One region of the Streptomyces sp. NPDC006335 genome, then DNA from elsewhere that is predicted to be linked to it. Evidence: riboswitches for the same ligand, from Rfam matches in the RefSeq annotation. Region 1 holds a riboswitch; each other region holds the start of a gene.

Region 1 (7,297 bases):
GACGCGCTCTGCATGGGCCCCAGAGTACGGCTCGCGTACGACAACGGCGCGAGGCAGTCTGTGGAGAACGCGCGAGAACGCACAAGGACGCAAGTCGGGCCGAGGCCGCGGTCCGACGTCTCACCCCGGGAGGGCTCCAGGCCCTCTCCGGAGACGCTTCACGTGTGGGAAACTGGTCTAGACAACCCTGAACACCGAAGGGCAGCATCACATGGCTGAGCGCCGCGTCAACGTCGGCTGGGCCGAGGGCCTCCACGCCCGCCCCGCTTCCATCTTCGTCCGGGCCGCCACGGCCGCAGGCATCCCCGTGACGATCGCCAAGGCCGACGGCAACCCCGTCAACGCGGCCTCCATGCTGGCCGTGCTCGGCCTGGGCGCCCAGGGCGGCGAGGAGATCGTCCTCGCCTCCGACGCCGAGGGCGCGGACGCGGCCCTCGACCGGCTCGCGAAGCTGGTCGCCGAGGGACTCGAGGAGCTCCCCGAAACCGTCTGAGCACGGCGTCCTGAAAAGCACCGAGGGGCTCGTCCGAATTATCGGGCGGGCCCTTCGCTTTTCCCATTCAAGGGCAGCGTAAATAGCGCCCCGCGAATTACTCTCTCTTTGTATACGGTGCCCGTGTTAATGCCGCGAGCCCGTCACGTTTACAGGATGTTGCGAGGTCCTCACACGGTCCGCGCGGTCCCCTCCGGAGGTGAACCGCAGCCGGTGCGCCGCGCCCGAGCGCTCGGTGTGCAGCGCCGTGATCGCCCGCGCGCGTTCGCCGTCCCCGCGCGCCACCGCGTCCACGATCGCGCCGTGCTCCGCCCAGGACTCCACGGGGTCGGCGGGCGCGTCCACGACGTACATCCAGGCGATCTTGTGCCGCAGCTGGGTCAGCATCGAGGTCAGCGCGGGGCTGCCGGAGGCCTGTGCGAGCGTCTCGTGGAACCAGCCTCCCAGCGAGCGCAGATCGTCGCTGTTGCCCCGCCTGGCCCGCTCCTGGCCCAGCCTGACCAGGCCGCGCAGCACCTTCAGATGGGCCTCGGTGCGCCGCTGGGCGGCCCGGGAGGCGCCGAGCGGTTCGAGCAGCATGCGCATCTCCAGGAGGTCGGCGCCCTCCTGCTCGGTCGGTTCGGCCACGCACGCGCCCGCGTGCCGCCGCGTCACCACGAAGCCCTCGGCCTCCAGCGTGCGCAGCGCCTCGCGGACGGGGACGCGGGAGACGCCGTAGCGGCGGGCGAGCAGTTCCTCGGTGAGCCGGCTCCCGCGCTCGTGGACACCGGCGACGATGTCGTCCCGGATCGCCGTGCATACCGAGTGCGCCGGAATACGCATGTCCGACCTCCGTCTTAATCCCCGTGAAACGTCGCCGATTGACGTGTGTTCAGTGACTCTATTGCAATCAGCGGGAATTTCCGACGGCGGACCGGAATCCAGGGATATTTTTTGGACAACGGGGCCTTGGAAACGACGAAACCCCGGCTCGGGGAGCCGGGGTCTCGCGGAGATCGCGCGGAGGTCTCGCGCAGGGGTGTCAGACGCTGACGCCGTGCGAGCGCAGGTAGGCGACGGGGTCGATGTCCGAGCCGTACTCGGGGGTGGTCCGCGCCTCGAAGTGCAGGTGCGGTCCGGTGACGTTGCCGGTCGCGCCGGACAGCCCGATCTGCTGGCCGGGGGTGACGGACTGGCCGACCGAGACGCCGATGGACGACAGGTGGCCGTACTGGGTGTACGTGCCGTCGGCCATCCGGATCACGATGTTGTTGCCGTACGACCCGCCCCAGCCGGCCTCGACGACCGTGCCGCGGCCCACCGCGTGGACGGAGGTGCCGCTGGCGGCGTGGAAGTCGACACCGGTGTGGCTGCCGGAGGACCAGATGGAGCCGCCGCTCTTGTAGCCGGTGGAGATGTAGGAGCCGGAGATCGGGGCGACGAAGGCGTTGAGGCGCTTGCGCTCGGCCTCGCGGGCGGCACGCTCCTTGGCCTCGCGTATCTCCTTGGCGCGCGCCTCGGCCTTGCGCTTGGCCTCGGCGGCCGCCTTCTTCTGCGCGGCGGCCTGCGCCTGGGCCTCGGCCTGGGCGTCGAGCTGGGCCGCGAGGGAGTCCGTGCCGACGGAGACGGCGGGCATGAGGCCGGTCTGCTCGACGGAGTTCTCGGCGGCGAGGGCCGGGGTGGCGATGGTGCCGATGACGCCGGTGGTGGCGAGGGCGGCGACGCCCGCGGCGCGGGCGGTGGTGCGCTTCATGCGGCTGGGACGACGGTGCTTCCCGGTGGCGCAGGTGAACGCCATGTGGTGGCTGGTCCTTTCCTTCCTTCTCGCCTACCGGGTTAGCTGACGGGTTCGGAGCAGGAAGGTCTCCTACGGACCCCCTCGCGGTGCGCGGGCGTCCGATTCACCCCAGGGACGTGTGGTGGGTCCCCGGCTCCCCTGGCTCGCGCCATGCGGGGACTCGGCGATGACTGTCCGGTGCCGCGGGCGCGGCTCGGTGCCTGACGGACAGCCCAGAGGACGCTAAGCGGGGCAACTTTCAATCCCCAAACCGATCAGGGTTTTTGTAGCGCATCCCACAGGGCAGACAGGCAACCTCCTGCCCAATTCGGACATCTAAGAGTCCTGGGTGTCGTAGGGGTCCTGGCGACGCTTCCGTCACCAGGGCCCCTCGGTCACGCTTCCTCTACTCGGCCGTCACGACCTTGACTTCGCCGATGCCGAGGGCCTCGACGGGCTCCTTGATGGCGGCGGCGTCGCCGACCAGGATCGTCACCAGCCGGTCCACCGGGAAGGCGTTCACGACGGCCGCGGTGGCCTCCACGGTGCCGGTCGCGGCGAGCTGCCGGTACAGGGTCGCCTGGTAGTCGTCGGGCAGGTGCTGCTCGACCTGGTCGGCCAGCGTGCTCGCGACGGCCGCGGCGGTCTCGTACTTGAGCGGCGCCACACCGACGAGGTTCTGCACGGCGACATCGCGCTCCGCGTCGGTGAGACCGCCCTCGGCGAGCGTGCGCAGCACCTTCCACAGGTCGTCCAGCGCGGGACCGGTGTTGGGGGTGTCCACCGAGCCGCTGATGGCGAGCATCGCGGCGCCCGAGCCGTCCGGCGCGGACCTGAGGACCTGGCCGAACGACCGTACGCCGTAGGTGTAGCCCTTCTCCTCGCGCAGGACGCGGTCCAGGCGGGAGGTGAGGGTGCCGCCGAGGCAGTACGTGCCGAGCACCTGCGCGGGCCACACGCGTGCGTGCCGGTCGGCGCCGATGCGGCCGATCAGGAGCTGCGTCTGGACGGCGCCGGGACGGTCCACGATGACGACCCGGCCGGTGTCGTCGGCGGCCACCGGCGGCACGGGGCGGGGCTGCGCCGTGGAGCCGGTCCAGGAGCCGAGGGTGTCGGCGAGCAGCGCGTCCAGGTCGATGTCGGTGAGGTCGCCGACGACCACGGCGGTCGCGGTGGCGGGGCGCACGTGCTTCTCGTAGAAGGTGCGTACGGCCGCGGAGTCGATGTTCTCGACCGTCTCCTCGGTGCCCTGGCGCGGGCGCGACATGCGCGAGTCCGCCGGGAACAGCTCCTTGGAGAGCTCCTTGGCGGCGCGGCGGGACGGGTTGGCCAGCTCGTGCGGGATCTCGTCGAGGCGGTTGCGGACCAGGCGCTCGACCTCGCTGTCCGCGAACGCGGGCGCCCTGAGCGCGTCGGCCAGCAGACCGAGCGCCTTGGCGAGGCGGGAGGCGGGCACTTCGAGGCTGAGACGGACGCCCGGGTGGTCGGCGTGCGCGTCGAGGGTGGCTCCGCAGCGCTCCAGCTCGGCGGCGAACTCCTCGGCGGAGTGCTTGTCGGTGCCCTCGGAGAAGGCGCGCGCCATGATCGTGGCGACGCCGTCCAGGCCGGCCGGTTCGGCGTCCAGGGGCGCGTCCAGGAGCACCTCGACGGCGACGACCTGCTGGCCGGGGCGGTGACAGCGCAGCAGGGTCAGGCCGTTGTCGAGCGTCCCTCGCTCGGGGGCGGGGAAGGCCCAGACCTTGGGCTCGCCCGCCTGCGGCTGCGGGTGGAACTCCATCGCGGCGAGCTCGCTCACTTGGCCGCCTCCTCGTTGTCGTCGCTGGCTTCTACGGTCGCCGCGGCCTGCGGGTCCTCGGCGGCGTCCTCGGCGCTGTCGGCGATCTCGGCCGGGGCGGTGGGCTCGTAGACGAGCACCGCGCGGTTGTCGGGGCGCAGCCTGGCCTTGGCGACCGCCTGGACCTCCTCGGCGCTCACCTCCAGGACGCGCTGCACGGCGGTCAGGGCGAGCTGCGGGTCGCCGAACAGGACGGCGTAGCGGCACAGTTCGTCGGCGCGGCCCGCGACGGTGCCGAGCCGGTCCAGCCACTCGCGCTCCAACTGGGCCTGGGCGCGCTCCATCTCCTCGGCCGTGGGGCCCTCCGCGGCGAACCGCGCGAGCTCCTCGTCGATGGCGGCCTCGATGACCGGCACCTCGACGTCACCGGAGGTCTTCACGTCGAGCCAGCCCAGGGAGGGCGCACCGGCCAGGCGCAGCAGGCCGAAGCCGGCCGCGACGGCCGTACGGTCACGCCGTACGAGCCGGTTGTACAGGCGGGAGGACTCGCCGCCGCCGAGGACGGTGAGGGCGAGGTCGGCCGCGTCCGCCTCGCGCGTGCCGTCGTGCGGCAGCCGGTAGGCGGCCATCAACGCGCGCGCGGGGACCTCCTCCTCGACGACCTCGCGCAACTGCTCGCCGATGATCTCGGGCAGGGAGCCGTCGCGGGGCGCGGGCTTGCCGTCGTGTGAGGGGATGGAGCCGAAGTACTTCTCGATCCAGGCGAGCGTCTGCTCGGGGTCGATGTCGCCGACGACCGACAGGACGGCGTTGTTGGGCGCGTAGTAGGTGCGGAAGAACGCGCGCGCGTCCTCCAGGGTGGCCGCGTCCAGATCGGCCATCGACCCGATCGGGGTGTGGTGGTAGGGGTGGCCCTCCGGGTAGGCGAGCGCGGTCAGCTTCTCGAACGCGGTGCCGTAGGGGACGTTGTCGTAACGCTGACGACGCTCGTTCTTGACGACGTCGCGCTGGTTCTCCATCGACTCGTCGTCGAGGGCGGCCAGCAGCGAGCCCATCCGGTCGGCCTCCAGCCAGAGCGCGAGCTCGAGCTGATGGGTGGGCATGGTCTCGAAGTAGTTGGTCCGCTCGAAGCTGGTGGTGCCGTTGAGCGAGCCACCCGCGCCCTGGACGAGCTCGAAGTGCCCGTTGCCGTGCACCTGCTTCGAGCCCTGGAACATCAAGTGCTCGAAAAGGTGAGCCAGGCCGGTACGCCCCTTGACCTCGTGGCGCGAGCCGACGTCGTACCAGAGGCACACCGCCGCGACCGGGGTCAGGTGGTCCTCGGAGAGCACCACGCGCAGCCCGTTGGCCAGGCGGTGCTCGGTCGCTGTCAGGCCCCCGGTGCCTGCCTGGTCTGTGGCCGTGTGACCCATGGGCATGTACGTCCCTTCGATCGCGGTCGCGGTCGTCGAAACCGCGGTTTTCCTGCCGGTCCTGCCACTGTATGCAAGCGTGCGGACCGTCGGTGAAGTTCCCGGGGCGCGTACGCCCACAGCGGATCGCGTAGCCTGCGGGCAACCGTGAGGGAGGCACCGTGCGGTCGCCGTGCAGGGCGGCCCAGCCGGGTCCCGGCCCGGACTGTCAGTGCCGCGGTCCACAATGGTCCGCGTCAGATCCCGTTCACGCTTCAGCAAGAGTGAGCCAAAGGGCCGACGTGAGCGACCCGTAGGCGAGCGACCAGAAAAGAGGAGCCGGCAGCGATGGCCCGCCGCAGCACGAAGACCCCGCCGCCCGACGACTCGTACGAGGAGCGGATCCTCGACATCGACGTCGTGGACGAGATGAAGGGCTCGTACCTCGAGTACGCGTACTCGGTCATCTACTCCCGCGCGCTCCCCGATGCCCGCGACGGCCTCAAGCCGGTGCACCGGCGCATCGTCTACCAGATGAACGAGATGGGCCTGCGCCCCGACCGCGGCTATGTGAAGTGCGCCCGCGTGGTCGGCGAGGTCATGGGCAAGCTGCACCCGCACGGCGACGCGTCGATCTACGACGCGCTCGTGCGCATGGCCCAGCCCTTCTCGATGCGCGTGCCGCTGGTCGACGGCCACGGCAACTTCGGCTCGCTGGGCAACGACGACCCGCCGGCCGCCATGCGGTACACCGAGTGCCGCGCCGCCGAGGCCGCGAGCCTGATGACGGAGTCCATCGACGAGGACACCGTCGACTTCGCCCCGAACTACGACGGCCAGGAGCAGGAGCCGGGCGCACTGCCCGCCGCCTTCCCCAACCTCCTGGTGAACGGCGCCTCGGGCATCGCGGTCGGCATGGCCACCAACATGCCGCCGCACAACCTCAACGAGGTCATCGCGGCCGCCCGCCACCTGATCCGCTACCCGAACGCGGATCTGGACGCCCTGATGAAGCACATCCCGGGCCCCGACCTGCCCACTGGCGGCCGGATCGTCGGTCTCTCGGGCATCCGGGACGCCTACGAGACGGGCCGTGGCACCTTCAAGATCCGCGCCACGGTGTCGGTGGAGACGGTGACGGCCCGCCGCAAGGGCCTGGTCGTCACCGAGCTGCCCTTCACGGTCGGCCCGGAGAAGGTGATCGCCAAGATCAAGGACCTGGTCGGCGCGAAGAAGCTCCAGGGCATCGCCGACGTCAAGGACCTCACCGACCGCGCCCACGGCCTGCGCCTGGTCATCGAGATCAAGAACGGCTTCGTGCCGGAGGCGGTCCTGGAGCAGCTCTACAAGCTGACGCCGATGGAGGAGTCCTTCGGCGTCAACAATGTGGCGCTGGTGGACGGGCAGCCCCTCACGCTCGGCCTCAAGGAGCTCCTGGAGGTCTACCTCGACCACCGCTTCGAAGTGGTGCGCCGACGCAGCGAGTTCCGGCGCACCAAGCGGCGCGACCGGCTGCACCTGGTCGAGGGCCTGCTCACCGCCCTGGTCGACATCGACGAGGTCATCCGGATCATCCGCTCCAGCGACAACTCCGCGCAGGCGAAGGAGCGCCTGATCGAGCGCTTCTCCCTGAGCGAGATCCAGACGCAGTACATCCTGGACACGCCCCTGCGGCGCCTGACCCGGTTCGACCGCATCGAGCTGGAGTCGGAGCAGGACCGGCTCAACGCGGAGATCGCGGAGCTGACCCGGATCCTGGAGTCGGACGCCGAGCTGCGCAAGCTGGTCTCCGCGGAACTGGCCGCGGTCGCCAAGAAGTACGGCACCGAGCGGCGCACGGTCCTGCTGGAGGCCGGGGCGACGGCCCCCGTGGCCGCCGTACC
Region 2 (7,297 bases), on a different contig from region 1:
AGCCGAAGACGCTGCCCGCCGGGACGGTCAGGTCGAGACCGTCCACGGCGAGCTGTCCGCCGCGGTAGCGCTTGGTGAGGGCGCGGGTGTGGATGACGGCCTCGTCCCCGCCCGCGCCACCGTCTGCGCTGTCACCCGACCCCTGCGGGTCCGGCTCCGTGGCGGACGGCTGCTCCATCGGCTCCCTCGATTCGTCGTGCCCCGCGGGGGACCTACTTCGCCGCGTCGGCCGCCTTCACCAGCGTGTCCTTGGTGACCGCGCCGACGTAGACCTTGCCGTCGTCCGTGATCAGGGCGTTGATCAGGCGGGTCTTGAAGACGGTGCCCTCGCCGAACTTGCCGGAGACCTTGTCGCCGAGCGAGTCCAGGAAGCCGCCGACGTCACCTCCGACCTCGGAGCCGGACGGGACGCCCTGGCCGCCGGTGTCGAAGGTGGCTATGGAGTCCCAGCCGTCCCCGATGACGCTCAGCCCTTCGGGGCCGTTCTCGCCGAACTCGCCGGTCACGCCCTTGCCGAGGTCCCCGGACTGCTCCTTGCCGAGCTCCCCGGACTGCTCCTTGCCGAAGCCCTTCGCGTGCTCGGGTGCCTTCGACGCGTCCCCCTCCTCGACCTTCGCGCCCTTGGGCGGGGTGAAGTCGAAGGTGGAGGCGGCCGGCTTGGTGAAGCTGACCTGGGTGAAGCCCGCGTCCACGACGGCCGCGCCGCCGCTCGCCGGGGTGAGGGTGAACTTCAGCGGCAGGCCGGTCTTCGCGTCCACCGCCACGGTGATCTGGCCGACCGTCGAGCCGTCGTCCTTGGGCTTGACGACCAGGCGGTAGGCGTCCCGCCCGGCGACCTGCGCGGTGCCCTCGACCGTGACCGACGTCGTCTTGTCGGCGGCCTTGAGCGCCTCCTCGGCAAGGTCCTTGGGCGTGGCCGGGAGCTCTTCCTCGTGCTTCTTGTCGCTCTCGGAGGCCGTGGTGTGGAAGACCGAGTTGGACTTGCTGTCGTAGCCCCAGACGTCCTTGCCGTTGTGGATGAGGCTGTACTCGGCCGCGTCCTCAAGGAGCGAGACCTTCTGCCTGTCCTCGCCGTCGGCCGCCACCCGCAGCGTGTGCGTGCCGGAGGCGAGTTCGGTGAGCTTGGTGGAGGGGTCGGCGGACGAGCCGTCGCCCGATCCGGAGGGCCCGGCGGCGGAGCCGAGCGAGCTCTCCAGGCCGCCGAGGTCCGGCAGGCCGAGATCCGTGGTGATCTTCACGGTGCCGGACAGCTGCTGCACGTCCGACGCGGCGATCTTCTCGATGAGTTCCTGTGCGCTGATCTTCGGCAGGTCGGGGTCGCCGGAGTCGGCGAGTGCCGGGACGAGCCCGATGGTCGCCGCCGCGACTCCCACCACCGTGGCCGGCACGATGTACCGCGCGGCCTTGCGTCGGCGCGCGGAACGCAGCTCTTCGGCGTCCGCGGCGGTCGCGCTGTCGTCGGATTCGTACGGTGCCATGTGTGCCTTACCTCCGTCGTCGGCGGCGGCTGTCAACTCCCGTGCGTCCACCCCGTAGCCGCCATTCTCACCCGAATCGGTGAGGAGTGGTGTTTTCTGTGGTGTCCATCTGACCAAATCGGCCATGAGCATGCGTCAGCCCTCGGGGCCAACTCCGCGTACACCTGGGGTATGACACGACATGCGGGCGCCCCCTACGACCCGTAGGGGACACCACCGGCGACGAGCGGGGCTCTGACGACTACGACGGCCTGAGCAGTGACGCATGTCACTGGCCGGGTCGCTAGCCGGCGCGGTGGACCACCGCGTCGCACAGCTCCATCAGCGCCGCCTTCGCGTCGCACTCCCGCAGCGGGGCCAGGGCCGCGCGAGCCTCCTCCGCGTAGCGCACGGTGTCCCGGCGGGCCTGCTCCAGCGCCGGGTGCGCACGCAGCGCGGCCAGCGCCTCCGCGTGCCGGGCGTCGTCCGTGAGGTCGGAGTCGAGCAGCTCGCACAGGGCGACGTCCTCGGCCAGCCCCAGCCGGGCGGCCCGCTCCCGCAGCCGCAGGACCGGCAGGGTCGGGATGCCCTCGCGCAGGTCCGTGCCCGGTGTCTTGCCGGACTCGTGGGAGTCGGAGGCGATGTCCAGGACGTCGTCGGCGAGCTGGAAGGCGACGCCGAGGCGCTCGCCGTACTGGGTCAGGACGTCCACGACCGTCTCGTCGGCGCCCGACATCATCGCCCCGAAGCGGCACGAGACCGCGACCAGCGAGCCCGTCTTGCCGCCGAGCACGTCCAGGTAGTGCTCGACCGGGTCCCGGCCGTCCTGCGGCCCGGCCGTCTCCAGGATCTGGCCGGTGACCAGGCGCTCGAACGCCTCCGCCTGCACCCGGACCGCCTCCGGCCCGAGGTCGGCCAGGATGTGCGAGGCGCGCGCGAACAGGAAGTCACCGGTCAGGACGGCCACCGAGTTGCCCCAGCGGGTGTTGGCGCTGTCCACACCCCGCCTGACCTCGGCCTCGTCCATGACGTCGTCGTGGTACAGCGTCGCGAGGTGGGTCAGCTCCACGACCACGGCGGACGGCACGACGCCCGGCGCGTAGCGGTCCCCGAACTGGGCGGCGAGCATCACGAGCAGCGGCCGGAACCGCTTTCCGCCCGCCCGCACCAGGTGCTGGGCGGCTTCCGTGATGAAGGGGACCTCGCTCTTGGTGGCCTCGAGCAGTCCCTCCTCGACAGCCGCCAATCCGGCCTGGACATCGGCTTCCAGAGCCTGGTCCCGCACGCTCAGCCCGAACGGCCCGACGACGGTCACGAGGGGTCTCCTGTCTGCTGGTGTCTACTGGCGGTTACGCGAAATGTCGATAGGTCGCTGCCATCACTCAAGTCAGCGTATCCGGTCACCTTTGGATCACCGCTAGCGCCCGCCCCGTCCATGCCAGGCGGTATCGGATCACGACCGGTATGTTTTTGATCACCTGAAAAGGATGGATATCTATCGACTTGTAGGGAAGTAGCCGCCCGTGTCCCGAACCGGAGCCGAGATCGCGGCCGCCGCGCCCCGGCCGCGCCGCAGCACGCACCAGGTGCACTGAGACCGACGGGACCCCACCGATGCGCATCGCTACGTCCTTCCCCTACGAGACGGCCCACGAGGACGTCCGTGTCCCGCTTCCGGACGGGACGCTCCTGTACGCACGCGTGTGGCGGCCCCTCACCCAGGAACCGGTACCCGCGATCCTCGAATACCTGCCGGACCGCCTCAGCGACCGGACCGCGCCCCGCGACCGGCAGCGCCACCCCTGGTACGCGGGCCACGGCTACGCCTCCGTCCGCGTCGACGTGCGCGGGCACGGCAACAGCGGGGGCGTGCCGGGCGACGCGCACTCGGCGACCGAGATCGCCGACGGGGTCGAGGTCGTCCACTGGCTGGCCGCGCAGCCCTGGTGCGACGGCCGGGTCGGCATGTTCGGCATCGCCGGGGGCGGCTTCGACTCCCTCCGGATCGCGGCCCTCGCACCCGAACCGCTCAAGGCGGTCGTCACCGTCTGCGCCACCGACGACCGCTACGACAACGACGCGCACTACACGGGAGGATCCGTCCTCGCGGTGGGCATGCACGCCTGGGCCGCGACGATGCTCGCCTCCGCCTGCCTCCCGCCCGATCCGCTCCATCTCGGCGACGCCTGGCGGGAGATGTGGCTGACGCGGCTGGAAGCCGTCGCCCCGTTCCTCCACACCTGGCTCGACCACCAGACGCGCGACGACTACTGGCGGCACGGCAGCGTCCGCGAGGGCCACGGCACGATCGGCGCGGCCGTCCTCGCGGTGGGCGGCTGGCACGACCCGTACCGCGACACGGTCCTGCGGCTGGTCGAGAACCTCCCGGCCGACCGCGTGCGGGGGATCGTCGGCCCTTGGTCCCACCAGTACCCGGACCGCGGCCTGCCGCCCGGCCCGGCGATCGGCTTCCTCCAGGAGACCCTGCGCTGGTGGGACCAGCACCTCAAGGGCGTCGACACCGGCGTCATGCGCGAACCCCTCCTGAGGGCGTACGTCAGCGACTCCCACCCCCCGGCCACGGTCCACGACACCCTGCCCGGCCGCTGGGTCGGCGAGCCGGCCTGGCCCTCCCCGCACGTGACGACGGTGGCGTACGGCCTCCAGGGCGCCCCCGTCCTGGTCCGCTCCCCACAGCACACGGGCGTGGACGCCGGCCGTTTCGTTCCTTCCGGCAACGACGCCGACCTGCCGCCGGACCAGCGGGAGGAGGACGCCCGTTCGGCCTGCTTCGAGTTCGCGGTGGGTGAGGAGACCTGGGTGCTGGGGCGGCCGCGGGTGCGGCTCCGGGTGACCTCGGAGGTGTCGCGCGGGCAGGTGGTCGCCCGCCTCTGCGATGTCGCCCCGGACGGGTCGTCGACGCTCGTCACGCGGGGCGTGCTGAATCTGTCGGCCCGTCACGGGCCGGACCGGGCGGTGCCCTGGGAGCCGGGGGCCACCCAGGAGCTGGCCTTCGAGCTGAACGGCGCCGGGCACGCCTTCCCGCCCGGCCACCGCATCCGGCTCGCCGTCTCCTCGGCGTACTGGCCGTGGGTCTGGCCGCAGCCCGGGTCGCAGGCGGGCTTCACCCTGGAGCCTGCGGGGAGCTTCCTCGAACTGCCGGTACGCGCGCGTGAGGCGGACTCGGACATCGCCTTCGAGGAGCCGGAGCAGTCCGGGCCGCTCGGGGTCGACCGCGCCGTGGCCGCTGATGGATGGAGCCCCGCCACCCTGGACGAACCCCGCCCCGAGCGGCTGGTCGTCCGTGACGTGGCCAAGGGCGAGTGGCGTCTGGAGGTCGACCCCCGGTACGGCGGCACGCGCGTGTACCCCGACGGGCTGGAGTGCGCCGAGGACGTGCTGGAGACGTACACGATCGACGAGAAGGACCCCCTGTCCGCCCGCATCCGCTCGGACTGGTCGGTCCGGCTGCACCGCCCCGAGCTCGCCTGGGACGCGACCGTCCGGACCCGTTCGGAGATCACCTGTGACGGCACGGACTTCGTCACCTCCGACGAGGTCGTGTGCACCGACGGCGGCGAGGTGGTCTTCCACCGGACGTGGGAGAAGCGGATCCCACGAACGGCCGGTTGAACATGAGTTGAGCCTTCTTGACCGTTTTACACCTCTTGCGCTCGGCTGTGACTTGGCCCACTCAGGCGTACGGATCGGCGGCTTTCCGGAATCCATCGATCCGCCTTTTCCCGCGCGCGAGTTGAGGCTTGGCGAACGCAAAGGATCAAGCACCCCAAATGCCTCTTACCAAGGTCAATAGGCACGCCATGTGAATTCGCCACTTGTTCCGGACATGTGCTCTCGCATACGTTCCCGGCCTGTCGGGCGGACGCCGAATCCTGCCACCGCCCGTACACCCACCGAGAACCACGGCAGGAGCGGGGGAACCAGGTAAGTCGCCGGAACGGTCGTCTTCGGACATACCGGTACGGCTTGGGGTGAAGTCACGCCTTTCGTGGGCGTGGCCGGGCATCTCCCGCCCGAACCCGACAGCTCACCTCGCAGGCGACGGAGAGGAACTTCGCCATGCCCGCTGCCGCTCAGCACCGCCGCACCCGCACCAGCCGTCTCGCCCGCAGGCTCGCCGTCGTCGGCACCGGAGCCGCCGTCCTCGCCCTCCCGCTCCTCGGCGCGACCAGCGCGTCCGCGGCCACCCCGCCCCTTCAGACCGCGACCACGCTGGGCTACCCCAACACCCTCGACGGCTGGATCCGGGCCTCCCTCGCCGTCATGGCGGAGCACGGGATCCCCGGTTCCTACGACGGGATCTACCGCAACGTCATCCGCGAGTCCTCCGGCAACCCCTACGCCATCAACCTCTGGGACTCCAACGCGGCCGCCGGCACGCCCTCCAAGGGCCTGCTCCAGGTGATCGACCCGACCTTCAACGCGTACCACGTGGCCAACACCTCGTGGGACCCGTACGACCCGGTGGCGAACATCACCGCGGCCTGCAACTACGCGGCCCAGCGGTACGGGTCCATCGACAACGTGTTCGGCGCGTACTAGGAACTACCCCCGCGCGAAAAGTCCTTCGAGGACGACGGCGATGCCGTCGTCCTCGTTCGACAGGGTCACCTCGTCGGCCACGGCCTTGAGTTCGGGGTGGGCGTTGGCCATCGCCACCCCGCGGGCCGCCCAGTCGAACATGGGGATGTCGTTGGGCATGTCCCCGAACGCGATCGTCACCTCGGGCCCCAGGCCCAGGTGTTCGGCGGCCAGCGCGAGGCCGGTCGCCTTGGTGACGCCGCATGGCTGGAGTTCGACGGTCCCGGGCCCCGACATGGTGACCGTCGCCAGTGAGCCCACCACCGACCGTGCCGTGACCGCCAACTCGTCGTCGGACAGGTAGGGGTGGCGCAGCAGCACCTTGCTGATCGGCTCGCACCACAGGTCGTCGCGTCGGTCGACCCGCACGGCGGGCAGGGTCGGATGGGGCATCAGATAGCCCGGCTCGATGAGCGTGAGCCCGTCGACACCGTCCTGGTCCACGGCCGCGTACACCTGCCCGACCTCGGCCTCGATCTTGCCGAGCGCGGTCTCGGCCAGCTCCCGGTCCAGGGTCACCGACCAGAGCAGACGGTCCGCGCCGGCGTCGTACACCTGCGCGCCCTGTCCGCACACCGCGAGCCCCGTGCTGCCGAGGTCGTCGAGCAGCGGCCGCACTCTCGGCGCCGGCCGTCCCGTCACCACGAGATGCCGGGCCCCACCGGCGGCCACCCGCGCGAGCGCGGCCAACGACCGGTCGGAGAGCGTGTCGTCGGCGCGCAGCAGCGTGCCGTCCAGGTCGGTGGCGACGAGTGAATATGCGGGGGAGGCGGCCATGATCAGAGAATACGGATGGTTGGCCCCTGCGACTCGACGCGAACCGGACGGCTGCTGCTTTCACATCCGTTGACGGCAGTTCCGGTTCCGGGGCGCGGGCGCCGTCGGCGGGCGGGGCGGGGTCATCGTCTTCGTGGCCGGCCCGGTACTCGCCGGACGGGCCGCGACCATGGGCCAGTTGCTCGCCTTCCGCGCGGTCCGGGGCGCCGGCGCGGGCGGCCTCATGAGCGGTGTGCAGGCGATCATCGCCGAAGCGCCACCCCGGTGGCGCGGCCGCTGCACGTGCCCGATCGGCGCCGGCGCGGCGGGCGGCGCCTTGCACGAAGGCGCCGACACGATCCGTCGTCCGACACGGTCCGGCCCGGGCGACCTCTCGGCGCGTCCCGCGGAGCGGTCACGCCGAGTCGCGGACCCCCGGTTCGGTGGAAGCTCACTCGGGCCGTCGACCCCACTGGCCCTGA
Region 3 (7,297 bases), on a different contig from region 1:
CACAGACCTTGACCGAACAGATAGAAACACCTGCCGCGGCGACTGGTCTCAGGGCCTAGCGGACTGGATCGCCTCCTGCAGGTTGCTCACGGCCCGCTCAGCGTGCGCGCGGACGCTGTCCCAGGCAGCGGTGAAGTCGCGGACCGGGAAGCCCAGCCCAAGCGCGTGGTGGGCGGTGGCGAGTTCCGGCCGTGGCTTGGGGTGGACGGCGGAGTTGCGGATGACACGGATCTGGTCCAGGAGCTGTACGGCCTGGTGGACCGCGTCGCGGTCGAGCGCGGGTAGCTTGTCGGCGAGATGTTCCTCTAGTCGCAGCAGGCCCGAGCCTGGACTGCGGCCGGGCACCTTGAAGTCGCGCAGGATGTCGGTCAAGACGACCAGCCCGGAGTTGTAGGCCGCTTCGTCGCCGACGTCCAAGGCGAGGAGGCTGGAGCGATCCATGGGCGGCGGGATAACTAGGGCTTCGCCGAATACCAGCTCGTAGGTGACGTCGAGGAAGTTCAGCGCGCGCAACAAGGCGCGCGGCTCGGTGAAGGACAGCGCCTCCGGCGGCGCAGGCGGCGACAGGTGGGCGGCGATATCGGCGAGGTAGAGGTCGAGGGTGTCGCAGTCCGCGGATGGCAGCGCGCCGAGTCGGCCAGTGAGGGATGTCTTGTTGAAGCGCATGCCTGGCCACTCGCGGTCGGCGATTTGAGCCATGCGCTCCAGCAGGGGACTGGTGCCGTCAATCTCCTTCAGGACGTCGCCGAGGTTCACGTCGATATCGGGCAGGTCGAAGGGGCTGTCGAGGATCCTGTCCTGCTCCCGGGTCATCTGCTGCATATACGCCAGCAGGCCACGGGCAAGATCGCGGGCCATCTGGTCATGCTGCAGGTGGTAGAGCCCCGCCATGGTCAGGTACACCGGCCCGTCGGACTGCGGGGTGAAGCCGTGCCCCCACCACCCGACGGCCCGGTAGCCGTTTGAGACCTGGTCGTGGCCAATCACAGGGAAGCTATAGAGGACCTTCGCGGCGTCGTGGCCGTGCTTTCGCATGCGGTAAGCGACGTGGAAAAAGTTCGGGAAGCGCTCGTGTTCGACGAACGTCGCCCACACGATGTCGAGGAGGAGCCGTTGCTCTTCGGTGAGCGGGTCTGTCAGGGCGGTCATGGTGTCTATCTCCAGGTGGGCAACAGACCAGAATAGAGGTGCCGCCAGTTGAGGCATAACGTGTTTCGGATCCGTGGGCACCGGCCTGGCTCGGCGTGCCTGGGACGCCCGCACGACCGGTCCTGCAGGGTGGCCCTCATTTTCATGCCGACGGGAGACTGCTGGCGCCCGGTTCGGCTTCGGTCGGGTCGGGCGCCGCTTCGTCTCCCGGGCCGGCACGTCAGGGCCCTGGTCACGCCAGATGACGGTTCGGGGCCTTCGCCCGCTCCGCGTACTCGTCCAGCACCACCACGTCCACGCCCTTGCCGGTGAGTAGTCCCGTCCCGTCCGCCGCCGCCACGAAGGTGTCCGGCTCCCGCCAGGCCGTCACCACCCGGCGTACCCCCGCGTCCAGGATCAGCCGGGCGCAGGGGGCCGGGCGGGAGGCGCGGTGGGTGCAGGGTTCCAGGCTCGTGTAGACCGTCGCGGACGGCAGCCGCGGGTCGTCGGGGGCGATCTTCGCCAGCGCCGACTCCTCCGCGTGGACGACCGGGTCGTCGCCCTCCCTGGAGTGTCCGCGCGCCAGCTCCGTGCCGTCGGCCGCCACCACCACCGCGCCCACGCTGAACGCCGTCCGCGAGGGCGGGCATCGCGTCGCCAACTCACAGGCCAGCGCGAGCCAGTGGTGGTCCGCGGCGACGGGGACCAGGCCCGCGCCGGGGGCGGTGGGCTCGTAGCGCATCAGGACCACGTCCTCGATACGGCGGGTCTCCACCAGGCGCAGCCGGCCGGGCTGGTACGCGCCCGGGCCGAAGAGGCGGGGGGCCTGCGGGCTGCCGACGAAGACGGGGGCCAGGACGAGCTGCACCTCGTCCGCCAGGCCCTGCTGGAGGAGCTGGGTGTGGATCCGGCCGCCGCCCTCCACCATCAGCCGCTCCACCCCGCGCTCCTCACGCAGGTGCTCCAGCAGGCGGCGCCAGTCGAGTTCCGGGCCCAGGGAGACCACGTCGGCCGCCAGGCCCAGCGCGCGGGCCCGCTCCGCGCCCTGGTCCGTCGTGCAGACCAGCTTGTCGCCGCCGGTGTGCCAGAAGTTCGCGGCCGGGTCCAGCTCGCCCGAGCCGCTGACCGTGACCTTGAGGGGGTACGGCGGTTTCCCGGCGGCGGTGCGGGCCGCGCGGCGCGTCTCGGAGTTCACCAGCAGGCGGGGGTTGTCGGCGCGGATGGTGCCGGCGCCGACGAGGATCGCGTCCACGGAGGCGCGGACCTCGTCGACGCGGTCGAAGTCGGCCGGGCTGGACAGGAGGAGGCGGTCGGGGCCGGTGTCGTCGAGGTAGCCGTCGAGGGAGACCGCGGCGGAGAGGAGGACGTAGGGGTGGGGCATCGGCGGGGTTCCTCTCGGAAACGGGTGCGGGAGCTTCAGAGCACTTCAGGTGCTTCAGAGCACTTCGGAGCGGCGGGGCTTGGTTCAAGTTTGAAGCAAACCTACACTGGGACCATGACGACCCGCTGGCTCAGCCCCGACGAGCAGCGAGCCTGGCGTGCGTACATCGCCGCCTCGCTCCTCCTGGAGGACACCATCGACCGGCAGCTCCAGCAGGAGGCCGGCATGCCGCACCTGTACTACTCCATCCTGGCCAACCTCTCCGAGACCCCGGAGCGCCGGCTGCGGATGACCGATCTCGCCGAGGGGCTGAAGATCACCCGGCCCCGGCTGACGTACGCCGTCGCCCGGCTGGAGAAGGACGGGCTGGTGCGGCGCGAGAGCTGCCAGTGGGACAAGCGGGGCAGCATCGCGGTCCTCACGGACGAGGGTATGGCGGTGCTGGAGCGGGCTGCGCCGGGGCATGTGGAGACGGTCCGTGCCGCGCTCTTCGACCGGCTCACCCCGGAGCAGGTGGGGCAGTTGGAGGAGATCTTCTCCAGTGTCACCGCGGGGCTCCAGGGGGAGGGCGGCCCCTCGGAGGAGGTCCCGTGGCGTCGGCGGTCGTCCCCGTCCTGTTCCTGAGCACGCGCGTGTGACGAGCGCCATAAAGTCGTTGCTTCAAATTTAAAGCATAGGGTAGGGTCTCGATCAGTAGAACTGCTTCAAATCTGAAGCAGGTATGCCTACGGACCGGAGTATCCGCATGCCCGACCTGCCCGCCGCCACCCAGCGCTCCCGCGTCCGCGTCCCGCTGCGCTTCGGGGACGGCTACCGCGTAGACGCCGAGCTCGTCACCTTCCACGGCCTGACCGACGGGCGCGAGCACCTCGCCGTCGTCCTCGGCGACCCCGCCCCCGGTACCGCCCCGCTGGTGCGGCTGCACTCCGAGTGCCTCACCGGCGACGTCTTCGGCTCCGCCCGCTGCGACTGCGGCCCGCAGCTGCGCGAGGCGGTCGAGCGCATAGCCGAGCGCGGTGGCGTCCTGCTCTACCTCCGCCAGGAGGGCCGCGGCATCGGCCTCTACAACAAGCTCGACGCGTACGCCCTCCAGGACCAGGGCCTCGACACCTACGCGGCGAACACCGCGCTGGGCCTGCCCGAGGATGCCCGCGACTACACGGCGGCCGCGCAGATGCTCCAGGCCCTCGGGATCGACCGGCTCGACCTGCTCTCCAACAACCCCGACAAGGCGGGCCAGTTGCGCGACCTCGGCATCGACGTCCGCGACCGGGTCCCCACCGGTGTCTTCACCACCGCGCACAACGTCCGCTACCTGCGCGCCAAGGTCCTCCAGACCCAGCACACGCTGCCGCTGGGCGAATTGACCGAACTCGGCGTCGGCTGAACGTCACCTGGGCGGTGGCCGACCCCGCTCGGTGCCGCCGCGCGGTGCCTCTGAAACACCCCTGGCGCGAACCGCCCCGCGGATGACGTATGCTGGTCACACAACGACGCGGGGTGGAGCAGCTCGGTAGCTCGCTGGGCTCATAACCCAGAGGTCGCAGGTTCAAATCCTGTCCCCGCTACTCAAGGCTCAGGGCCGGATTCCAGTTACTGGATCCGGCCCTGAGTGTTTTCGCGGCAGCGGCACGCCGTCGGCGCGCTTCGTGGCGTGATGTGACGTGCTGTGATCGGGTGAGCGCCCTCCGCACAACGACTGACACGCCGTCAACACCTGCCTGTCATCTGAGGCAAGGTCAACTCGCCCGTTTTTCGCCGTTCATGGGCCGTAAGTCCAGCGGGATTTCGTTAATGATCAAGCGGAACAGCTTGGAATCGGGCCCCCGGGTCTATTAACGTTCGATAACGCAGCGCGGTCGTCCCAGCCGTCACAAGAGACGGCTCCGTGCTCACGCGCCGAATTCCGCAAGGGAACCGGGGAACCACCACCTTGGGGTGAATCGCTCGTCAGTCCGCCGTGGCAACACGGCGGGTATACGCGCGTAGGAGACCTTCCTGCTCCGAACCCGTCAGCTAACCCGGTAGGCGAGAAGGAAGGAAAGGAGCGCGCCCACGTGGCGTCCAACCCGCCTGCCCCCGAGGCGCCGTACGTTCCGAGCGACACCCTCGTGTACGGCGGCTACCGTGCCGACGACGAGGCTCCGCTCGGCGAGTGGAACCCGACCGCGGACTCCCTCGCTCCCGTACGAGGCCGGCATCGCGTCGCCAAGCAGCGTGGCGGGGGCTTCGCCCGTAGCTCCACCGTCCTGGGCGTCGGCGTCATAGCCGCGGTCAGCGCGGGCGGGATGGCCAGCGCCAACACCGGCAAGCCGCCGGTCTCCATCTCGATGCCCGACCTGCCGAACGTGGGCTCGCTCATCTCGGACGACTCCGACACCGCCGCGGACGACACGAGCGCCTTCAGCAGCGTCGGCGCCACCAGCGCCGCCACCGCCGAGGGCACCTCGGACGCCGGTGAGGCACTGCGCTCGCGCATCCTGGCCCAGGCCGAGCTCCAGCAGGACCAGCTCGACACCAAGGCCGCCCAGGCCGTCGCGGACGCCGCCCAGAAGGAGGCCGACGCGGCCGCCGCCAAGGCGGAGAAGGAAGCCCAGGAGAAGGCCGCCGCCGCGAAGAAGAAGGCGGAGGAGGAGGCGGCGAAGAAGGCCGAGGCCGAGCGCCTGGCCGAGCTCGCCAAGCAGTACACGCTGCCGACCTCGTCGTACACCATCACCTCGACCTTCGGTCAGGCCGGCTCCCTGTGGTCCTCCGGCTACCACACGGGCCTCGACTTCGCCGCTCCCACGGGCACGCTCATCAAGGCGGTCCACAGCGGCACCATCACCGAGGCCGGCTGGGCCGGTTCCTACGGCTACCGCACGATCCTCACCCTCGACGACGGCACCGAGCTGTGGTTCTGCCACCAGTCCTCGATCAGCGTCAGCGTCGGCCAGAAGGTCGGCACCGGTGACGTCATCGGCCGCGTGGGCGCCACCGGCAACGTGACCGGCGCGCACCTGCACCTGGAGGTCCACCCGAACGGCTCGGCCGACGGGATCGACCCGGCGGCGTGGCTGCGCGGCAAGGGTCTCACCCCCTGAGGTCTTCCGCTTCCGAGGTCTTACGCGAACTCCGGCAGCCCTGACGACGTCCCCCCGACGTCAGGGCTGCCGGTGCGTCGGAGCCACTGATTCCGCTTGTTTACGAGGACTTTGCGGCCGGGTCGGAAGACCGGCGTCCGGCACGGGCGTTGACGTACGGCATGACTTCTCTTCGCAAGCTCGGCTCCTCCGGTCTCGAGGTCTTCCCGCTCTCCCTCGGCGGCAACGTCTTCGGCTGGACCGCCGACGAGGCCACCTCCTTCGCCGTCCTCGACGCGTACACCGCGGCCGGCGGCAACTTCATCGACACGGCCGACTCGTACTCGGCGTGGGTCGACGGGAACTCCGGGGGCGAGTCCGAGACCATCATCGGCAAGTGGGTGGCGGCACGCGGCAACCGCGACGACGTCGTCATCGCCACGAAGGTCAGCCAGCACCCCGACTTCCCCGGCCTGACCGCCGCGAACATCAAGGCGGCGGCGGACGCTTCGCTGCGGCGCCTGGGCACCGACCACATCGACCTCTACTACACCCACTTCGACAAGCCCGAGGTGCCGGTCGAGGAGATCATCGGCGCGCTGGACGAGCTGGTGAGGGCGGGCAAGGTGCGGGCGATCGGCGCCTCCAACATCTCCGCCGCGCGCCTCGCGGAGTCCCTCGACTTCTCCGACCGCGAGGGGCTCGCGCGCTATGCCGCCCTCCAGCCCCACTACAACCTGGTCTCGCGCGACACGTACGAGGGCGAACTCCAGGCCGTCGCCTCCCGGCAGGGCCTTGCCGCCGTCCCGTACTACGCCCTCGCCTCCGGGTTCCTCACCGGCAAGTACCGCGTCGGTACGACGGTGGAGAGCCCGCGCCAGTCGGGCGCCGGCAAGCACCTGGAGACCGAGCGCGGCCGGAAGGTGCTCGCGGCGCTCGACGACATCGCCGAGTCCCACACCGTCCCGGTCGCCACGGTCGCCCTCGCCTGGCTCGCCGCCCAGCCGACGGTCGCGGCCCCGATCGCCTCCGCCCGCACGGTGGAGCAGTTGCCGGCGCTGCTGAGGGTGGCGGAGCTGACCCTGACGGACGAGGAGCTGGGACGCCTGACGGAGGCCTCGGCCTGACCCTCCGGCACGTGGTCCTGGGCCGACCGGCGGTGCCGAGCCGTGCGCGGGCCGTCTACGTCCGGTACGGGTTGTAGGCGGGGTACGGCACCGTCGGGTGGGCCGGATACGTCGGCTGGGCCGCGTGCGGCGGGTGCGCCGGGTAGCCGTACGCCCCGTGCACCGGCCAGGGCGGCGCGGCCACCGGTACCGGCGGTGCCGTCGTGCGGGCCGCGTGGTCCAGCGCGGGGCGCGCGACGTCCCGCCGCCGCCACAGCTCGTGCAGCAACTCCCGCTCCCGTACGACGAAGTCCGCGTTCGCCCGCCCGAGCCGCCCCCGGCGTCGCAGGAACGCCAAGGACGTCGCGTACGCCTCGTACTGCGAGACCGCCCGCGCCGCGGACCGCCCGCCGAACTGCCGTCGCGCGTACTCCCGGGCCACCCGCCGTGCCCGCATCGAGCCCAGCACGTACGGCTCGGTCGGCGTCAGCCACCCGGCGAGGGCGTAGGCGGGCAGCTCCTCGCGCACGGTCCTCAGCTCCCGCTGGCGCGTCCAGATGACCAGCCAGGTCAGCAGGGCGAAGGCCGGCACCATGAACGTCGCGTACACCGCGAAGAAC

What was found. A riboswitch is a leader RNA that binds a small molecule or an ion and turns the genes downstream of it on or off. The one in region 1 is predicted to bind cyclic di-AMP.
Positions count from the first base shown of each region.
Region 2: another riboswitch for cyclic di-AMP. It lies ahead of ABZ098_RS06590 (transglycosylase SLT domain-containing protein); the one in region 1 lies ahead of ABZ098_RS29980 (M23 family metallopeptidase).
Region 3: another riboswitch for cyclic di-AMP. It lies ahead of ABZ098_RS39135 (M23 family metallopeptidase); the one in region 1 lies ahead of ABZ098_RS29980 (M23 family metallopeptidase).

Region 1 covers NZ_JBEXQX010000012.1:224,309-231,605, reverse strand. The annotation lists gene ABZ098_RS29995 (GNAT family N-acetyltransferase) at 1-14, opposite strand, end outside; gene ABZ098_RS29990 (HPr family phosphocarrier protein) at 212-493, shown strand; gene ABZ098_RS29985 (GntR family transcriptional regulator) at 620-1,315, opposite strand; gene ABZ098_RS29980 (M23 family metallopeptidase) at 1,515-2,270, opposite strand; cyclic di-AMP (ydaO/yuaA leader) riboswitch at 2,284-2,446, opposite strand; gene ABZ098_RS29975 (pitrilysin family protein) at 2,656-4,044, opposite strand; gene ABZ098_RS29970 (pitrilysin family protein) at 4,041-5,441, opposite strand; gene ABZ098_RS29965 (DNA topoisomerase IV subunit A) at 5,763-7,297, shown strand, end outside.
Region 2 covers NZ_JBEXQX010000002.1:157,397-164,693, reverse strand. The annotation lists gene ABZ098_RS06610 (ABC transporter ATP-binding protein) at 1-178, opposite strand, end outside; gene ABZ098_RS06605 (sigma-E factor regulatory protein RseB domain-containing protein) at 213-1,478, opposite strand; gene ABZ098_RS06600 (polyprenyl synthetase family protein) at 1,762-2,772, opposite strand; gene ABZ098_RS06595 (CocE/NonD family hydrolase) at 3,072-5,090, shown strand; cyclic di-AMP (ydaO/yuaA leader) riboswitch at 5,332-5,532, shown strand; gene ABZ098_RS06590 (transglycosylase SLT domain-containing protein) at 5,538-6,020, shown strand; gene ABZ098_RS06585 (HAD family hydrolase) at 6,024-6,836, opposite strand.
Region 3 covers NZ_JBEXQX010000022.1:107,192-114,488, forward strand. The annotation lists gene ABZ098_RS39110 (hypothetical protein) at 49-1,149, opposite strand; gene ABZ098_RS39115 (dihydrofolate reductase family protein) at 1,382-2,509, opposite strand; gene ABZ098_RS39120 (MarR family transcriptional regulator) at 2,624-3,133, shown strand; gene ribA (GTP cyclohydrolase II) at 3,255-3,896, shown strand; tRNA gene ABZ098_RS39130 (tRNA-Met) at 4,004-4,077, shown strand; cyclic di-AMP (ydaO/yuaA leader) riboswitch at 4,397-4,555, shown strand; gene ABZ098_RS39135 (M23 family metallopeptidase) at 4,567-5,592, shown strand; gene ABZ098_RS39140 (aldo/keto reductase) at 5,754-6,698, shown strand; gene ABZ098_RS39145 (PrsW family intramembrane metalloprotease) at 6,754-7,297, opposite strand, start outside.